Regions from separate parts of the Neobacillus camarae genome, predicted to be linked through region 2. Evidence: predicted binding sites of a transcription regulator. Region 2 holds the regulator's gene; each other region holds the start of a gene.
What was found. Region 2 encodes Rex, which represses fermentation and respiration genes when NADH is low (regulators of the CRP and FNR family bind a similar motif). Its sites were predicted from a motif close to TTGTGAAATATTTCACAA; they were not measured.
Positions count from the first base shown of each region.

Region 1: the regulator Rex is predicted to act here: its motif matches at 1,552-1,569, upstream of hcp (hydroxylamine reductase).
Region 3: the regulator Rex is predicted to act here: its motif matches at 1,880-1,897, upstream of nirB (nitrite reductase large subunit NirB).
Region 4: the regulator Rex is predicted to act here: its motif matches at 2,600-2,617, upstream of ACY8D0_RS18475 (cytochrome ubiquinol oxidase subunit I).

Region 1 covers NZ_JBUCKX010000003.1:679,852-684,089, forward strand. The annotation lists gene ACY8D0_RS18620 (DEAD/DEAH box helicase) at 1-4, opposite strand, end outside; gene hcp (hydroxylamine reductase) at 200-1,489, opposite strand; gene ACY8D0_RS18630 (Hsp20/alpha crystallin family protein) at 1,675-2,160, shown strand; partial or broken gene ACY8D0_RS18635 (IS1182 family transposase) at 2,448-3,815, opposite strand; gene ACY8D0_RS18640 (YppG family protein) at 4,154-4,238, opposite strand, start outside.
Region 2 covers NZ_JBUCKX010000004.1:171,270-175,507, reverse strand. The annotation lists gene ACY8D0_RS22275 (acyl-CoA dehydrogenase family protein) at 1-338, opposite strand, end outside; gene ACY8D0_RS22270 (DUF4395 domain-containing protein) at 702-1,130, opposite strand; gene ACY8D0_RS22265 (DegV family protein) at 1,294-2,121, shown strand; gene ACY8D0_RS22260 (redox-sensing transcriptional repressor Rex) at 2,237-2,902, opposite strand; gene moaC (cyclic pyranopterin monophosphate synthase MoaC) at 2,908-3,414, opposite strand; gene ACY8D0_RS22250 (ABC-F family ATP-binding cassette domain-containing protein) at 3,588-4,238, shown strand, end outside.
Region 3 covers NZ_JBUCKX010000004.1:293,998-298,235, forward strand. The annotation lists gene ACY8D0_RS22895 (hypothetical protein) at 135-626, shown strand; gene ACY8D0_RS22900 (acyltransferase family protein) at 660-1,811, opposite strand; gene nirB (nitrite reductase large subunit NirB) at 2,016-4,238, shown strand, end outside.
Region 4 covers NZ_JBUCKX010000003.1:646,892-651,129, forward strand. The annotation lists gene cydD (thiol reductant ABC exporter subunit CydD) at 1-63, opposite strand, end outside; gene cydB (cytochrome d ubiquinol oxidase subunit II) at 63-1,076, opposite strand; gene ACY8D0_RS18475 (cytochrome ubiquinol oxidase subunit I) at 1,078-2,481, opposite strand; gene ACY8D0_RS18480 (hypothetical protein) at 2,762-3,034, opposite strand; gene cspD (cold-shock protein CspD) at 3,304-3,504, shown strand; gene ACY8D0_RS18490 (zinc-finger domain-containing protein) at 3,558-3,743, opposite strand; gene ACY8D0_RS18495 (reverse transcriptase-like protein) at 3,823-4,238, opposite strand, start outside.

The DNA of each region.
Region 1 (4,238 bases), on a different contig from region 2:
TCATGAATCTCACCCCATGCCTTTATTTTAGCGAATAAACGTTCGTGAAAAAAGAGCAATTACTGGTTTTTGGTAAAAAAATCATCGGTATTATTTACCAGGGGTATAATGGGCAGGGTTAACGATGAAATGCATAGAAAATAAAAACGCCGCAGCTGGTGTGCTGCGGTGTTTTTATAAACTGGTTGCAACGGTTCGATTACAAGGAAAGCATTTCTTGCATGTCCTCTTGGGCAGTGCCAATTAGTTTTAGATTAAACTTATCCTGAAGGACTTTTAATACACCTTCAGAGATAAATTCAGGTGGTTTTGGCCCGATACGGATATCTTGGATTCCAAGGCTGAATAATCCTAAAAGAATCGCTACCGCCTTTTGTTCAAACCATGACAACACAATGCTGACAGGCAGCTCATTCACTTCACATCCAAATGCATCAGCTAATGCCATGGCAATTTTGACTGTCGAAACGGAATTGTTGCATTGTCCCAAATCGATATAACGCGGAATATCTGTTCCTGGAACCACCCCATAGTCAACGTCGTTGAACCTGAATTTACCACAGGAAGTGGTCAATATAACGGCTTCAGGAGGCAATGAAGTCGCAAGCTCACGGTAGTACTCCCCTCCTTTTCCAGGAGCGTCACACCCAGCAATCACAAAAAACCGTTTGATTTTTCCAGCTTTCACAGCATCAATCACCTCAGGAGCCAATCCAAGGACGGTTTCATGATGGAAGCCTGTAAGCAATGTTTCATCTGATTCAATATGTGCTTCAGGGAGTTCTAAAGCCCTTTCAATTAATGGAGTGAAATCATCATTCACTATCTTTTGAACATTTTCAAGGCCAGCCACTTCATAAGAGAACATCCGGTCAGCATAGGTTCCCTTGATAGGCATAACGCAGTTTGTAGTGGCCAATATCGCTCCCGGGAACTTTTCGAAGAGTCGGCGCTGGTCATACCATGCTTTTCCGATATTACCCTTTAAATGGGAATATTTCTTCAATACCGGATAACCATGAGCAGGAAGCATCTCGGAATGGGTATAGATATTGATGCCTTTGCCTTCTGTTTGTTTTAGTAATTCCTCCAGGGCAAATAAATTGTGCCCTGTGACAACAATGCTTTTGCCTTCAATTTTATTTTGGCTGACACGGATAGGCTGCGGAATTCCCAAGCGTTCCGTATGGGCTTTATCCAATAGCTCCATCACGCGTACAGCTGATTGCCCTACTTTCATTGCCATGTCAATATGCTCTTGGAGATTAAAATTGGAATTGGTTAGTGTCATATAAAGCGCTTCATGAGTTACCGTATCGACAAATGGATCCGTGCATCCCAACTGATTGGCATGGGTACGGTAGGCAGCAATTCCCTTTAATCCGAAAATAATAGTGTCTTGTAAGCTGGCTATAGTTTCATCTTTTCCACAGACACCAATTACTTTACAACCGCCGGTTGGTGTTTGTTCACATTGATAACAGAACATGGCATTCCCTCTCTCTCGTAAATTCTTCCAACAAAAGCATACCTTTTCTGCTGAGATCATTTATGTGATAAACGTCACACCAAATTAAGTGTTCATATTATTGTCAAGATTCCGTATGTCCTCGTAACCTGATTGGGTGTCCCGGCATATATTATGGTGTGAATTTTGAAAGTGGGGGAAAGAGCATGTCAACTAATCTTCCAAGCGACAAAAATAGTGGAAAGAAACCATTTCCTGAGCCTTTTGGTGATTTTTTCAAATCTATCAACCAGATATTTAATGAACAGCCTGTAAGAGGTTTTCTGCAATCCATTGACGAGTTTTTTAATACCCCATTCCCATTCGAGCCAGGATTCCATGTAAACACCGAGGAAACAGAAAACGAATATATCGTATCGGCCGAACTCCCCGGCGTTAAAAAGGAACAAATCAATTTACACACTTCGGGTAATTCCTTAACTATATCCATCGAAAATAAGGTACTTGAAACGACTGAAGACGAACGCAGCCAAATTTACCGTCGCAAATATACACACAAACAGTCTTCACGTACAATTGTTTTGCCGATTACAGTTAAGGAAGAGAAAATCAAAGCTTCTTATCGCGACGGCCTATTACAAATCCGCATTCCCCGCGAAAAAGGAAACGTGATCCAAATAGAAGACGAATAGGGAATGCTCCTAGAAATGTAAAAAGACGGCTAAGTATTAGCCGTCTCAGATTGTCGAGAAAGGGTATCTTTCTCGGCAATTTTTTATATTGTCGAAGTCTAACCACCAGATTTTTCATTAAATATTGTGCCTGCTCAAAGTCCTGTTGATTTCCGCTCCAGGTGCTTCGCGGACCTTAGGGTGCCGGGGAGTCTCCTCGGCGCTTAGGCGCCTGCGGGGTCTCCCCTGCCCCGTACTCCCGCAGGAGTCTTCGCACCTTCCGCTCCAATCAACAGGGGAAAATAACTTTAAGTATTGCCACACACATTTTCCAGCTTGGTTAAGTGGTTGGCAAGCTTTTTCATGTTCTGGCAGGCGGCAGTAAGAAGAGCCTGTTCGCTCGCCTTCTTTAATCCCCGTAACCGACAGTAGCGAAGCCCATGCAGCTCTTTTGAGTCTGCGAAGCTTCGCTCAATTTTTTCCTTCCTAAATTTATAAAGCATTTTTCCCGATTTAGATAAGCGATTTAATCTTACCTTTTCTTTGTGCTCCTCCCAAACATGTCGTGTTACGACTTTTACCTTATTTTTTGAACGCGTCCATTGGGATAGAAGCGGGCAGTTCACACATTTCTTTGAATCAAACTTGTATTCTCTATAACCCTCACGGGTTGTTGTTTTGTACATTAACTCTTGGCTATTGGGACAAACGTACAGATCATGGTCCTTGTCGTATGTAAATCTCCATTTAGGGAATAAGCCGGTAGTAGGGTGATATCTCCTATGGGCAATTACCCCAAAGATTTTCCGATCAGAAAGTCCCCTACAAATAGGGCTAGTAAGATAACCAGAATCTAATGCAACGGCTTCTACTTTAAATCCAAATCGCTAGACCTGACGGTCCAAACGATTCAGATATGGAACAGAATCATGAACATTTCCAGGTGTAACATAAACATCGGTAATGATATTAAGCTTCATGTCTGTAGTTCGGTGATCAAGATAACAGAACATTTCTTGCTTGTTTTCACGGGACATAAATCCACATTCAGGGTCTGTTGTACTAACGCGAATTTCTTTAGTCTCTTTCACTTCCTCTCTTTCCTTTAATGGCTTTTTTCCATGATTAACTCTATCCTCCTCAACTGCTTTGTTTAAATCATCAAAATATTCGCGAGTCTCTACTTCGACCTCTTTCTTTGAAAACTTGTTCTTATTTGCGTTTGCCTTTAAATGAGTAGAATCCGTAAATAAAACACGACCACCAACCATTTTGTGGTTCATTGCCTGTAGAACAATTTCATCAAAAATCTCCTGAAAAATATCTGTATCTTTAAAACGATGTTGGCGATTCCAACTGATTGTTGAATGATGGGGCACTGGGTCATGGAATTTCAAACCTAAGAACCAGCGGTAAGCGATATTCATTTTTATTTCTCTTTCTAATTGTCGCCCGGAACGAATGCCGTATATATATCCAATAAACATCATTTTAAAAAGAATAAGTGGATCAGAGGGGCGGCCATTATCATCACTATAATAAGGACGTACTTTTTCTAGAAGAAACGAGAAATTAATATATTTATCAATTAAACGAAGAAGGTGATTGTCTGGAACCATTTCATCTATAGATACAAATTCATATTCGTTTTGAGAGGACTCTTTAGGTTTGAACATTAGGTTTCACCACTTTATTAATAATTTTGTTAATCATATTATAACAAATTAACGCGGTGAATTGTTAAAGTTAATGAACAAAATAAAGTACTGTCGAAGGTTTTTCGACAGCCTGAGACGGCTAAGTATTAGCCGTCTTTTTATGCTTTGGCTCTGTTAAACGATAATGTTAATTTTTTTAACTCTGTTGATTGGAGCAGATGAGCTCGAATCCTGCGGGAGTAAGGGGCTGGGGAGAGACCCCGCAGGCGCTTTAAGCGCCGAGGAGGCTCCCCGTCACGCCCGCGCGGGTTCGCTGAGAGACTGAAGCGGAAATAAACAGTCAAATTTAACAGAGACTATACTTTAAAGATTCCACCAAATCCCTTAACCAGCGAAGTCACCTGTGAAACAGCACTAGCCATTTGGCCTGCCGTGTTAATC
Region 2 (4,238 bases):
CCTTCTCCAAATATTCCTTGTTCGAGTTGAAGGGTTTCCATCGGCCGGACGATTCGATCAATCCGGTGGTTAAACGCGTCGTAGTGAAGCATGTAGGGACGGACTTCAGGGCGGGCAATTCGTTCGGCCAATTGATTCCATTTGGTTGATACAGTTGGGGAGAAAGTTTGCAGGGTTTTATGGATATCTTCGTACTGGGATGCGGCGAATTTTTTGACGGCTTTCTGTAAGAATGGCTCGTCCCGGTACCAGTCAAGGCTGGCACGCTTTTCGAGGAATTCATCAAAGCTATAAGAATTGGCTCCTCTTGTGGCAGCGTCCTGGGAAGCGATGTTCATTGAATGTCACTCCTTCTTATTGGGAAATTTTACAAATATTCAGTTTTATTTTAAGCTGGGAAAAGGGTAGACGTCAATGTGAGGAATGAAGATGGGGTTTAACAGGATGGGGAATTTTCTTTATAGTAAGGTTCTGGGCGGTTCATGAAGACAAAACTTGCTGATTTCCGTGATTCTTGTCCTCATGATGGCTTTATGAGGACAAAACTACGTTCATTACTGCCTTTTCTGTCCTCATGACGGCTCCATGAGGACAACATCCTGTTTATTTCTTTATTTCCTGTCCTCATGACATAATTAGGACTGATCAGCTCGCCATTAAAAAAGGAGCTGCATAAAAACAGCTCTCTTCCTAAATTCTCTCTATTGTTGCTGGGTTCTGCGATACTGGTATTGTCTCCATTGGTAGTGAATAAAACAGCCGATGCAAAATCCCAGGATAGCGACAAATGCAGCAATCATCACCAGCGCTGAAAACACATAACCGAGTGTAGTCCAGCCCAGCACAAAACTGAGAAATCCTATCCCGAGACAAGACACGGCAATCTTTTGGTTAAACTGCTGCTGCTCCCAGTCCTCCGGAATATAGGATTTGGGATCCTTCTTCAAAAAAAGCTTTGCTATTTGCATAACCGGATTAAATCCGAATAAAAGACCAAGTATTCCTGCAGTAAATGGGATCAACAAAATCCACTCATAACCAGTCACCCAGGTTAAGAGAACACTAATCACAATCACCCACTGATTGGTTTTCACAAGCGGACGTGGGATTGAACGAACTGCTTCTGCCATTTTAATCCCGACCTTTCTTATTTGTTTTATAGGTTTATATATATTTTAATCATTTCCCCCTATTTTGTATAGAAAAACTTATCGCTCAAATTTTAAAAAATACATACAATCCTACTAACTGTTATACTTAAATAAAAGATACAAAGTTAAGGACGGGGTCTCTATGATCAAAATTATCACCGATAGCTCGGCTGATTTGCCGAAACATTTAATCGAAAAATACAATATCACTGTGGTCCCGTTGACCATCATGATCAACAACGAAACCTATTCGGAAGGGGTCGACCTGACACCGGATGAGTTTTTTACAAAAATGTTCAACTCCAATGAGCTGCCAAAAACTTCTCAGCCTTCACCAGCCTTGTTTGCTGAAACCTTTAGCCGATTCAACAGTGATGACCAGCTGCTTTGCCTGACCATCTCATCCGGCCTGAGCGGTACCTATCAATCCGCCTCGCTTGGCAAAGACCTGTCAGATGCGAACGTCACGGTGTTTGATACTCTTGCCGGATCGCTAGGACATGGATTGCAACTTATCCGCGCCGCGGAACTCGCCCGTCAAGGACGGACAATGGACGAAATCCTGAAGGAGCTTACCGATTATCGTGAAAAAATGACCATCCTGGTCCTTTTAGATACGTTGGAAAATATCGTTAAGGGCGGCCGCCTCAGCAAATTCCAAGGCTCGTTAGCCAAGATTCTGAATATCAAAGTGATTTTAGAAAGAGTCGAGGGTGGAAAAGTGGAAATCAAAGAGAAGGTTAGAGGCAAGAAACGGTTTCACAACCGGACGATGGAGCTCATCCAAGAGCAAAGCAGCGATTTCTCCCATACCGTATTCGGGATTACCCATACCGGAAACACAGAAGAAGCCGAAGCGATTAAGCAAGAGCTTATCGAGAGATTCCATCCAAAAGAAGTCATTGTGAACTACATGGGGGCCACGATGGGAACATATGCCGGTAAGGGCGGCATGATTATTTCTTTCTAAAATGCTTTGTTCACTGATTTTTTTTACTCTGTTGATTGAAGTGGAAATCAACAGCCATATTGAGCAATGCCTTCAAAAAAAAAACAGACCTTTTCCGAAAAAAGGCCTGTTTTTCCTATTCTTCCTCTGCCTCTGTCTCATTCGCATTTGGATAATGCTTTAAAAAATAAACCAATGACTGCAGTTCGACCGCTAAATCGATATGATGAACCCGGATTGACGGCGGCACATTCAACCGCGCCGGTGTGAAATTTAATATCCCCTTCACATTGGTTTTCACCAGCCGGTCTGTAATTAGTTGAGCAACCGGAGCAGGAACGGTTAATATGATAACAGGGATATCTTCCTCCACTAAGTATTTTTCCAAATCATCCATGGAGTGAACGGGAACATCCCCTATGGAAGTCCCGATTTTATTCGGATCCACATCAAATGCACATTGAATTTTCGTATTATTGTTTTTCATAAAATTGTAATGCAAAAACGCCGTTCCCAGATTACCGACCCCAACTAGGGCAACCTTGGTCAATTCGTCCTGATCGAGGGTTTTACGAAAGAAAGTCAGGAGATAATTGACATTATACCCGTACCCTTTCTTCCCTAAAGCTCCAAAATAGGAGAAATCCCGGCGGATAGTTGCTGAGTCCACTTTTACGGCTTCACTTAGTTCTGCCGAAGACACCCTCTGTTTTCCGGAGGCATGCAAATTTTGGATAAATCGATAATATAAGGGCAGCCGTTTTGCTGTTGCCTGTGGTATTTTTGCTGTCTCGTTCGCCATACTCCTCACCTCTCTAATTGATTTATCTCTTCTCTAATAAAGTCTCCGTTTTTTCCTCCGGTTTTCTTTACTAAATAGGTTGGACCGATAACCATCCCTTTATCGACGGCCTTGCACATATCATATACGGTTAAAGCACAGGCCGACGCAGCTGTTAGCGCTTCCATCTCGACGCCAGTGCTTCCTTTGGTCTTTACTTCGGTTTGTATCGATAATTTATACTGATCCGCATCCTGTTGCTCCCATGAGAAGTTAACATTCACTCCGGTCAGAGGAATCGGGTGACACATCGGGATAATGTCCCATGTTTTTTTGGCGGCCATGATAGCTGCTACCTGGGCAACTGCCAAGACATCGCCTTTCTTCATTTCATTATTGGTCACTTTTTGGTAAATCTCTTTGCTGACAGTAATGCTGGAGTTGGCAAGCGCGGTACGAGCTGTTTCCGGCTTATCACTAACGTCCACCATCTTTGCCCTGCCTTCTTCATTAAAATGAGTAAATTCAGCCATTTAAAAAGCCTCCCAAAGGAATAATACTATATTTTCACGATTCTGTCTGTGAAACTTTGCACGAAATCGCTTATTTTTTTTTCCAAAAGAAACACATTCCCGAAAACCCGCCGTTTATTGCCGACCTTTTCGGAATAAGGTACACTATTTATAGGTAATTGAGGTGAAAAAATATGATTTTATTACAAGTGAACCAACTGGAAAAATATTATGGCGCTGAACTTATTTTATCGAATATAAAGCTCGAATTACAAACCCGTGACCGTGTTGCCCTTGTTGGACGCAACGGTGCCGGGAAATCGACATTGCTGAAAATCATTGCCGGCCATCTATCGCATGACGGCGGGGAAATCATCAAACCGAAAGATGTTTCCATCGGCTATTTAGCACAAAATACGGGTTTGGAATCGAACCTGTCGATTTGGGAGGAAATGCTGACTGTATTCGAGGACCTGCTTACCATGGAAAAGTCGTTAAGAAGACTGGAAGAACAAATGGCCGATCCTGATATTTTCAACAATCAGGGAAAATACGAACGGATCCTTAAAGAGTACGATCTGCTCCAAGTGAGTTTCAAGGAGCAGGGCGGCTATCAATTTGAGGCCGATATCCGTTCCGTGCTTCACGGACTAAATTTTCATGACCAGTCGCTCATCATCTCCAGCCTGAGCGGCGGCCAAAAGACCCGGTTGGCCTTGGGCAAACTGCTTTTAACTAAACCTGATATTTTAATATTGGACGAGCCTACCAACCATCTGGATATCGAAACGCTCTCCTGGCTTGAGCAATATTTACAGGGATATGACGGAGCCATTTTAATCGTT
Region 3 (4,238 bases), 120 kb from region 2:
CTCACTGTTTTCCGTACTTTCCCTTCTGAATGGGCATCCACACAGTCATATAGGTTATTACCTACATATAGTACACATAACAAAAGTAATGATCTTTTGTTATGCCGTTACCTTAAATGAATGGAGGTATAAGTGTGGTAAACTTTTATTCTTTTCATGGCACCGTAACCATGATAAGTGATTTCTATGTAGGTCAAAATGTCGAAGAGGAGGGCTGCTATCAATTAATGTCTGTAGAGAACGGATTAGGAGCACTTGTGAATTTCGTGGTTTCTCCTGACACTTACTTTCTAAACCATGAAGTGGTGGCTGTGGGGGATAATGTGACTGGTTACTATGATGGGAATGCACCCGTTCCGCTCATCTATCCGACGCAATACCAAGCCCTTATAATAGTGAAGGAAAGCCCCTATCAAAATGTTAAGGTAGATTACTTTGACCATCAGCTTCAGAGCAGTGATGGGAAATTACGACTAAATCTATCACCATATACCCAAATCCTATTAAGAAATGGGCAGCCTTTTACCAAAAACCCTGCGAACCGAAATCTCATTGTGATGTATGGACCTGCCACAAAAAGCATCCCTGCCCAAACCACACCCTATAGAATGATAGTTTGGTGTTAAAAGTATAATTGCACCATCAAAAATAATCTACCATTATTTATGGAAACCTCTTCTTGTCACTCCAACGGCGTGAGTAACCAATTTTCGGCCATTTTTGGCTCTCATACCGAAGAGTACCCGAATAAATTTTGTCCGCCGAATCCCTAGATGATAGCAAATCATAATGATGGAAAAAGAGGCCCCGATTAAAAACAGTGCCTTTCCTGCCACCGGTAACGATGAATCATAAAATCCAAACCCAAGCAGCACAATGACCGGCTGGTGGATGACGTAGAACGGCATAGATGCCTCGCTGCCATAGACCAAGAAACGGTTTGAAGCCGTTAAATACCGACCGGCAAGATAAAAGATGCATAATATCCAACTCCAGCAATTGACCGTTCGAATGGCATAAAAGATGATATCTGCGTAGGAGCCAGGTTTTGGACTCCCCATCATAAACCAGGAGATGTACACAATAGAAGTCACGATCGCGAGACTAAAATGAACTGGGATGGTCTTTTTAACAACCGTTTTAAATTCGCTGTCTGAGAAAAAATAGTACCCATAAACAAAGAAAACCAGATAAAAAAGCAAGTCCCATCCGCCAAGGTTCACTGTTTTAATAGGGCCGATGAGAACAAGAAACAAGGGCAGAACGAACAGATGAAGCGGCTTAAAACGGCGTTGCCTGTTTATTTTTTTAAATAAAGGAAAAGTAAGAAAAGAATAGATCAGAAGCACTAGCAAGTACCATAGATGTAAGCCGATAAAGGCGAAATTTCCAGTTCCTCCGATACTTAAATAAACCCCGTCAAAATAATGGGGGATAAATTCCAAGAAGGACCCGCTAAATTGGTTGTGAGTCAATCTCTCGATAAAAACCTGTGGCGGGGACAAAATAAACACCCCCAACAACAAAGGCACCCCAAGCCTTATGCACCGCTCCTTAAAATAGGCATCGGCCGGCCGTTTTTGCAGGGTATAGACAACACTGATTCCTGATACAGCAAAAAAGAGGGGCATAATCCAAGAACTTGTAAAAAGTGAAAATACCAAAATACCAGAATGGTCCAGCTGATTATTTTTTACATGCCACGGCCAGGGATTGAAAAACATCGAGCAGTGATATAGAAATACGGCAAGTGTGGCCAGTACCCTTATCCAATCTAAGTCGTACTGCCGTTGAGTCATCTTTTTCTCCATAAATCACCTCATTATACAAATTAACCCAGTAGGTCTAATTATCTAGCAAAAAATGGTTTTTGACAATAATGTGAAACCAGTCACACATAGTGCAAAAAAGTGACGAACGTCACAATTTTATCGGTCATGTGAGATTACAATATAGCTATAGAGAAAACCAATTAAATGACAATGACGTGATTATATATAAAGGAGTGAACCAGCATGAAAAAATTAGTGATGATTGGAAACGGTATGGCTGGTGTAAGAACCATAGAGGAAATCTTAAAGCTGGAACAAGAACAATTTGAAATCACCATTTTTGGACAAGAACCACATCCAAACTATAACCGAATTAAACTATCAAACATCCTACAAGGCGATACAAGCTTTGAGGAAATCATTATTAACCCCTTGGACTGGTACAAAGAGAACAATATTCATTTGTACACAGGTGAATCCGTGGTGAAAATGGATGTCGAATCCAAGACGGTCATCAGTGATCAAGGCCGCGAAGTCGCTTACGATGAGTTAATCATTGCCACTGGATCCAAATCGTTTATCCTGCCAATTCCTGGTGCGGACAAGCAAGGCGTCACTGGATTTCGAGACATCCAAGATTGTGAAATGATGATCAAGTCAGCCAATCACTACAAAAAGGCTGTGGTCATTGGCGGCGGGCTGCTCGGTTTGGAGGCAGCAAGGGGGCTGTTAAACTTGGGCATGCAGGTCGATGTTGTGCATTTAATGCCGCATCTGATGGAAAGACAGCTTGACCCCATTGCCTCCACCATGTTGAAGACAGAACTGGAAGGTCAAGGCATGAACTTCTTGATGGAAAAAGAAACTGTCGAAATCTTGGGCGACGAGCGTGTCACTGGCTTACGGTTCAAGGACGGTTCAGAAGTGGAAGCAGACCTAGTGGTGATGGCGATTGGCATTAAATCAAATGTGGAAGTAGCAAGAAACAGCGGCATTTACGTTAACCGCGGCATCGTCGTCAACGACTTTTTAGAAACAAGTGTGCCGCATGTATATGCCGTCGGAGAATGTGCTGAGCACCGGGAAATCGTCTATGGTTTGGTCGCGCCTTTGTATGAGCAAGGCAAGGCGCTGGCCAGCCGGATTTGCGGAAAGGTAGGAGAACCTTATGAAGGTTCTGTTACGGGAACCCAGTTAAAAGTGGCCGGAGTTGACCTTTATTCCGCAGGAGAAATTTTTGAAGATGGTACCTCCACCAAATCCATCATGATTTATAATGAGTTTGAGGGAGTTTATAAGAAAGTTTTAACAAGAGACAACCGGATTGTCGGGATTGTCCTTTATGGAGATACAAAGGATAGCACAAGGTTGTACCGTTTGCTTTCGAAAAAAGAAGACATCAGCGGCACTTCCGTTTTCCAAATGGGCAATAACACGGAAGAAACGGACGATATTGCCTCCATGCCAAATGACGAACTGGTCTGCGGCTGTAACGGCGTGACCAAAGGTACAATTGTCGAAGCCATCCATACACAAGGATTGACTACGCTCGACCAAGTGAGCCATTGCACCAATGCCGGCCGCTCTTGCGGACGATGCAAGCCATTGGTTAACCAGATTCTCGCCCATACCCTTGGCGACCAATTTGATGCAGCGGCTGCACAAAAGACAAGCATTTGCGGCTGTACGACATTAAGCCGTGAAGAATTAGTGGCTGAAATTAAGGCAAAAGGTTTAACCAGCGTCAAAGAAGTCATGAATGTGCTGGAGTGGAACAACGAGGAAGGCTGCACCAAATGCCGTCCGGCGATTAACTACTATCTCGGCATGATTCACATGGATGAGTACAAGGACGACCGCGATTCCCGTCTGGTCAATGAAAAAATGCATGCCAACATCCAGAAGGACGGAACTTATTCCGTTGTGCCAAGAATGTACGGCGGCGTGACTACCGCAGCAGATTTGAAAAAAATTGCTGAAGTAGCTGAAAAATATGAGGTACCTTTAGTAAAATTAACTGGAGGACAACGGATTGGCTTGTTCGGCATCAGAAAAGAAGACCTGCCAGACGTATGGGAAGACCTCGGCATGCCATCCGGTTATGCGTACGGTAAAACATTAAGGACAGTTAAAACTTGTGTCGGCGCGCAATTCTGCCGCTATGGCACACAGGATTCCATGGCACTCGGCATTGAACTTGAGAAGAAGTTCGAGCGTCTGGATACTCCGCATAAAGTGAAAATGGGTGTATCTGCCTGCCCAAGAAACTGTTCCGAGGCCGGAATTAAGGACATCGGCTTCGTTGGCGTCGACGGCGGCTGGGAGATTTATGTGGCAGGAAACGGCGGGGTGGATCTCCGTGCCGGCGATTTGCTAACGACTGTTAAAACCCAAGAGGAAGTCATGGAAATCACCAGTGCCTACCTGCAATATTACCGTGAAACGGCCAACTATTTAGAGCGTACT
Region 4 (4,238 bases), on a different contig from region 2:
TAAGATTCCTATTTTCCATAAAACCGGTTTGATTCCTTCGGAGGAAAACATTGCTCTATCCATCAGTAAGTTAAATGCTCCTTATCCGTTACCCGTTTTCGGAATATATAATAGCTCCAGACTGTATAACCGAGAACAAAAGGTAATATGGTAAATGCTACAATGGTCATGACTTTTAGGGAATATCCTCCGCTTGAAGCATTGTATACGGTTAAGTCAAAGGCCTTGTTAATTGAGCTAATCATGACACGCGGAAATAACCCGACAAAAATAGCCGAAACGGTCAATGCCAAGCCCATGCCTGAAAGTGTAAACGCCCATCCTTCCCGGTTTGTTGACACAGCATAAAAGCCGGCACCGTAGGCAAACACAATTAACACCACGATAATTAGTTCGGGAACCAGCCTGACTTGAAAGATGTCGGTCATGGACCAGGATAACCCGACAAACACCACGAGCGAACCCAATACGGCCAAGTTAATTTTTTTCGCTAACTTTGCGGCACGCTTTCTGATTTCCCCGGCTGTCTTTAAGGTAAGGAAATGCAATCCATGCAAGAAACAGAGAAGCGTTACAGTGACCCCGCCCCATAAGGAGTAGATGTTAATAAAGTCTGAAAATCCAGCCGACATGTTCATATCCTCTTGGATGGGCATTCCTCGTAACATGCTTGTGAACAAGACACCCAACAAGAACGGCGGCAGCAAACTGCTGATAAAAATGACCCAATCCCAAATGTTAGTCCAACGTGGATTTTCAACCTTGCGGCGGAATTCAAACGATACCCCCCGTCCGATCAGGCAAAGCAGGACAACAAACAAGGGTAAGTAATAGCCGCTGAACATAGTCGCATACCAGTTAGGAAAAGCCGCGAAGATTGCTCCGCCACCTGTCAAGAGCCATACTTCATTTGCATCCCAAAAAGGGCCTATCGTGTTAACCAATACGGTCCGTTCCGACTGATTTCGAGCCAAAAACCTTGATGACATGCCCACCCCGAAATCAAAGCCCTCAAGAAAAAAGAATCCTATAAACACAATAGCAATTAATACAAACCATAATTCGCTTAATTCCATCTTAAGCACCTACCTTAAATGGATCCGTGGATAGATGTTCTCCATGCTCGGACAGTTGATCTGGACCCTTTTTCACTTCACGAACCATTAAGTAAACCATTACCCCAAATAGAATGGTAAAGACAACAAGGTACAAAATAGTTGAAAATAGTACCATGCCGGCAGGGACATTCGGTGACACGGCATCAGCTGTTGTCATTAGACCAAACACCGTCCAAGGCTGGCGTCCCACTTCGGTCATAATCCAGCCAAATGTGTTCGCCAAAAACGGAAACGCAATCCCAGGAAGAAAGAATTTTAACAATAATGCGCTTTTTTCCAGACGGCCTCTTCTTAACTGGAATAGACCAATAATAGGGAGAAGGATCATCAGCATCCCAAAACCAATCATTAACCGGAAGCTCCAATAGGTAGTTTTGACCGGCGGTATATAATTTGTCCCTTCGCCTACAACAGAATCGTATTTAGCCTTGTATTCTTGCTGCAGGGTTTTCATCCCTTTCAAACTTCCTTCAAATTTTGAATAAGATAAAAAGCTTAAAGCATAGGGTATATTTAGTTCAAATGTATTTTCATGATTTTTCGAGTCAATAATTGCCAATGCCGACCATGGAGCTGGATCTGCTGTATTCTCCCAAATCCCCTCTGCCGCCGCCATTTTCATAGGCTGCGTTTTGACAAGATATTGTGCCTGGGAGTGTCCGCTAAGCGCAACACCGATGCTTCCAATGAGTCCGAAAATCATGGCCATTTTCATTGATTTTCTGTAGAAAACCAAATGTCGTTTTCTTAGCAGATTGTAGGCACTGATACCCGCCACGAAGAAGGCACCGGTGCAAATGGCTCCAGTAATCACGTGCGGGAATTCCACGAACAACTGGCCATTAGTAATCAAAGCGAGAAAATCATTCATTTCCGCACGTCCATTTTTTATCGAAAAGCCGACAGGAACTTGCATAAATGAGTTGGCGGTCAGAATCCATACAGCCGACAATGTCGTTCCTAATGACACAAGCCAAATACACGCCAAATGCAGCTTTTTCGATATACGCTCCCAGCCAAAAATCCAAATTCCAATAAAGGTTGATTCCATAAAAAAGGCAAGCAACGCTTCAATGGCCAACGGGGCACCAAAAACATCCCCTACAAATCTGGAATAGTCAGACCAGTTCATACCAAACTGGAATTCCTGGATAATCCCTGTTACTACCCCCACCGCAAAATTAATTAAAAACAGATGCCCCCAAAACTTTGCCATTTTTTTGTAGAGTTCATCTTTTTTAACCACGTAGAATGTTTCCATGACCGCAACCATCAGCACAAGGCCTATGGAAAGCGGAACAAAGAAGAAATGGAAAATAGTTGTTGCGGCAAATTGGGTTCTTGCCAAAAAAACCGGATCCACTTAAACTCCTCCTTTTTTAATATAAACATGGTGTTTACGTTACTTTGCTCACAATTTCACAAATAGATTTAAAAAAATAGGTATGGTATGTAAGGCATGTCTGAATACTATTCTTGAATTGTGATTTTTCTCACTTATATATTATCAAATTTAACCAATACGAATGGAAATAATTGTGACGAATTTGTGTCTTATGTATGAAATTATTCCTAGTGTTTATTAGCCACAACAAGGACTATCCGAACGGACAGTCCCTTATATCAGAATATCACCTTGAAATTCACCAAACGTAAGAGTCCTCCTGGTACCAATTTTCTTTTGGAATGATATTGGATACGGTTAAAATCAAAGAAGGAATCCTTTCAACATCAAAAATAATGGCACCGATTTTTTTTGTAAACATGATAAAGGCACTGCCATGCGAAAAAGTCTTAAGATCGCCTCCGATGTGAAGCAGAGCCATTAGGACCGCTTGCTTCTCTGCTTCTTCCATCACAATCTGTGGTGAGAATCTTAAAATCCATTCCTCATTTTCAATGGAAAAACGGAACATTGTCCCACCCCAATACTTATAATATTAATAATAAATAATATGTCATATAAGTTGTTTTATGTTATGGGCCACAAAACATTTTTTGATTTTGTCCGTTATATTACTTTTCCACGAAAACAATCGTCTCACCTTGACTGTCTAATTCCGTTATTGTATATTTAATTCATCATGTAATCGAATACATTAGCTTTTGCTTTGGTCATTTGTTACATGGTAATATTTATCTTTGACACAATGGTGTCTTGAAAGGCTTAGGAGGAAAAGAGCACATGCAAACTGGTAAAGTAAAATGGTTTAACAATGAAAAAGGCTTTGGTTTTATCGAAGTTGAAGGCGGCGACGATGTATTCGTACATTTCAGTGCAATTCAAGGTGATGGTTATAAATCCCTTGAAGAAGGCCAAGAAGTTTCTTTCGAAATCGTTGAAGGAAACCGTGGACCTCAAGCTGCAAACGTTACAAAACTATAATTCATAAATGACTAATAATGACTTAAGGCTGACATTTCGTCAGCCTTTTTAATTTAAGATAGTTTTTTTCCACATTGTTGAATTTTTTCGCCAATTGTGCATTGGGAAATGCAAAACCGATGTGCCGCCCTCCGCCCGCTCTCCCTTTTTATGTGGCTATGTAAAAAACAGCCATCACAATATTGCATCATTAAGGTTTCAACTTGGTTAACCAGTCCCTTTCTTTCTGCATAATTCACGTAATCTTTTACCCCCTATGCCAACAGATTGAACAGATCCAAATCATTCGTTTCTAATTGAAGCCTTATCAGGCGCTGCCTACAATATAATCGTTTTTGAAAATATCTCTTTCCCCTGTAAAGCCTGAGTAGCCAGCCTATCAGCTTCTTTATTATCGTTTCTTGGAATAACGGTGTACTTGGGTTTTATGTTAAGTGATTTCATTTTTTCTTCAATCCGGTCAAGCCAACTGTTTAAAGTTTCTTCATAACACGGCCATTCCCCCTCAAGCTGTTTTAACACAACCTGAGAATCACCCTTGAATTCACAAGTTAAATGATGAACTCCCAATTCCTCAAGGATATTTAATGAAAAATAAAATGCCGCATATTCCGCTTCATTATTCGTTTCCATTTCCTCAAAAAGTTGATTGGCCCGGATCCGGTATTTCTTCTTCCCTTGCTTAAAAAACGCCACCACGCCCAATCCTGCCTGATTGGTTTCCTTTTGAAATC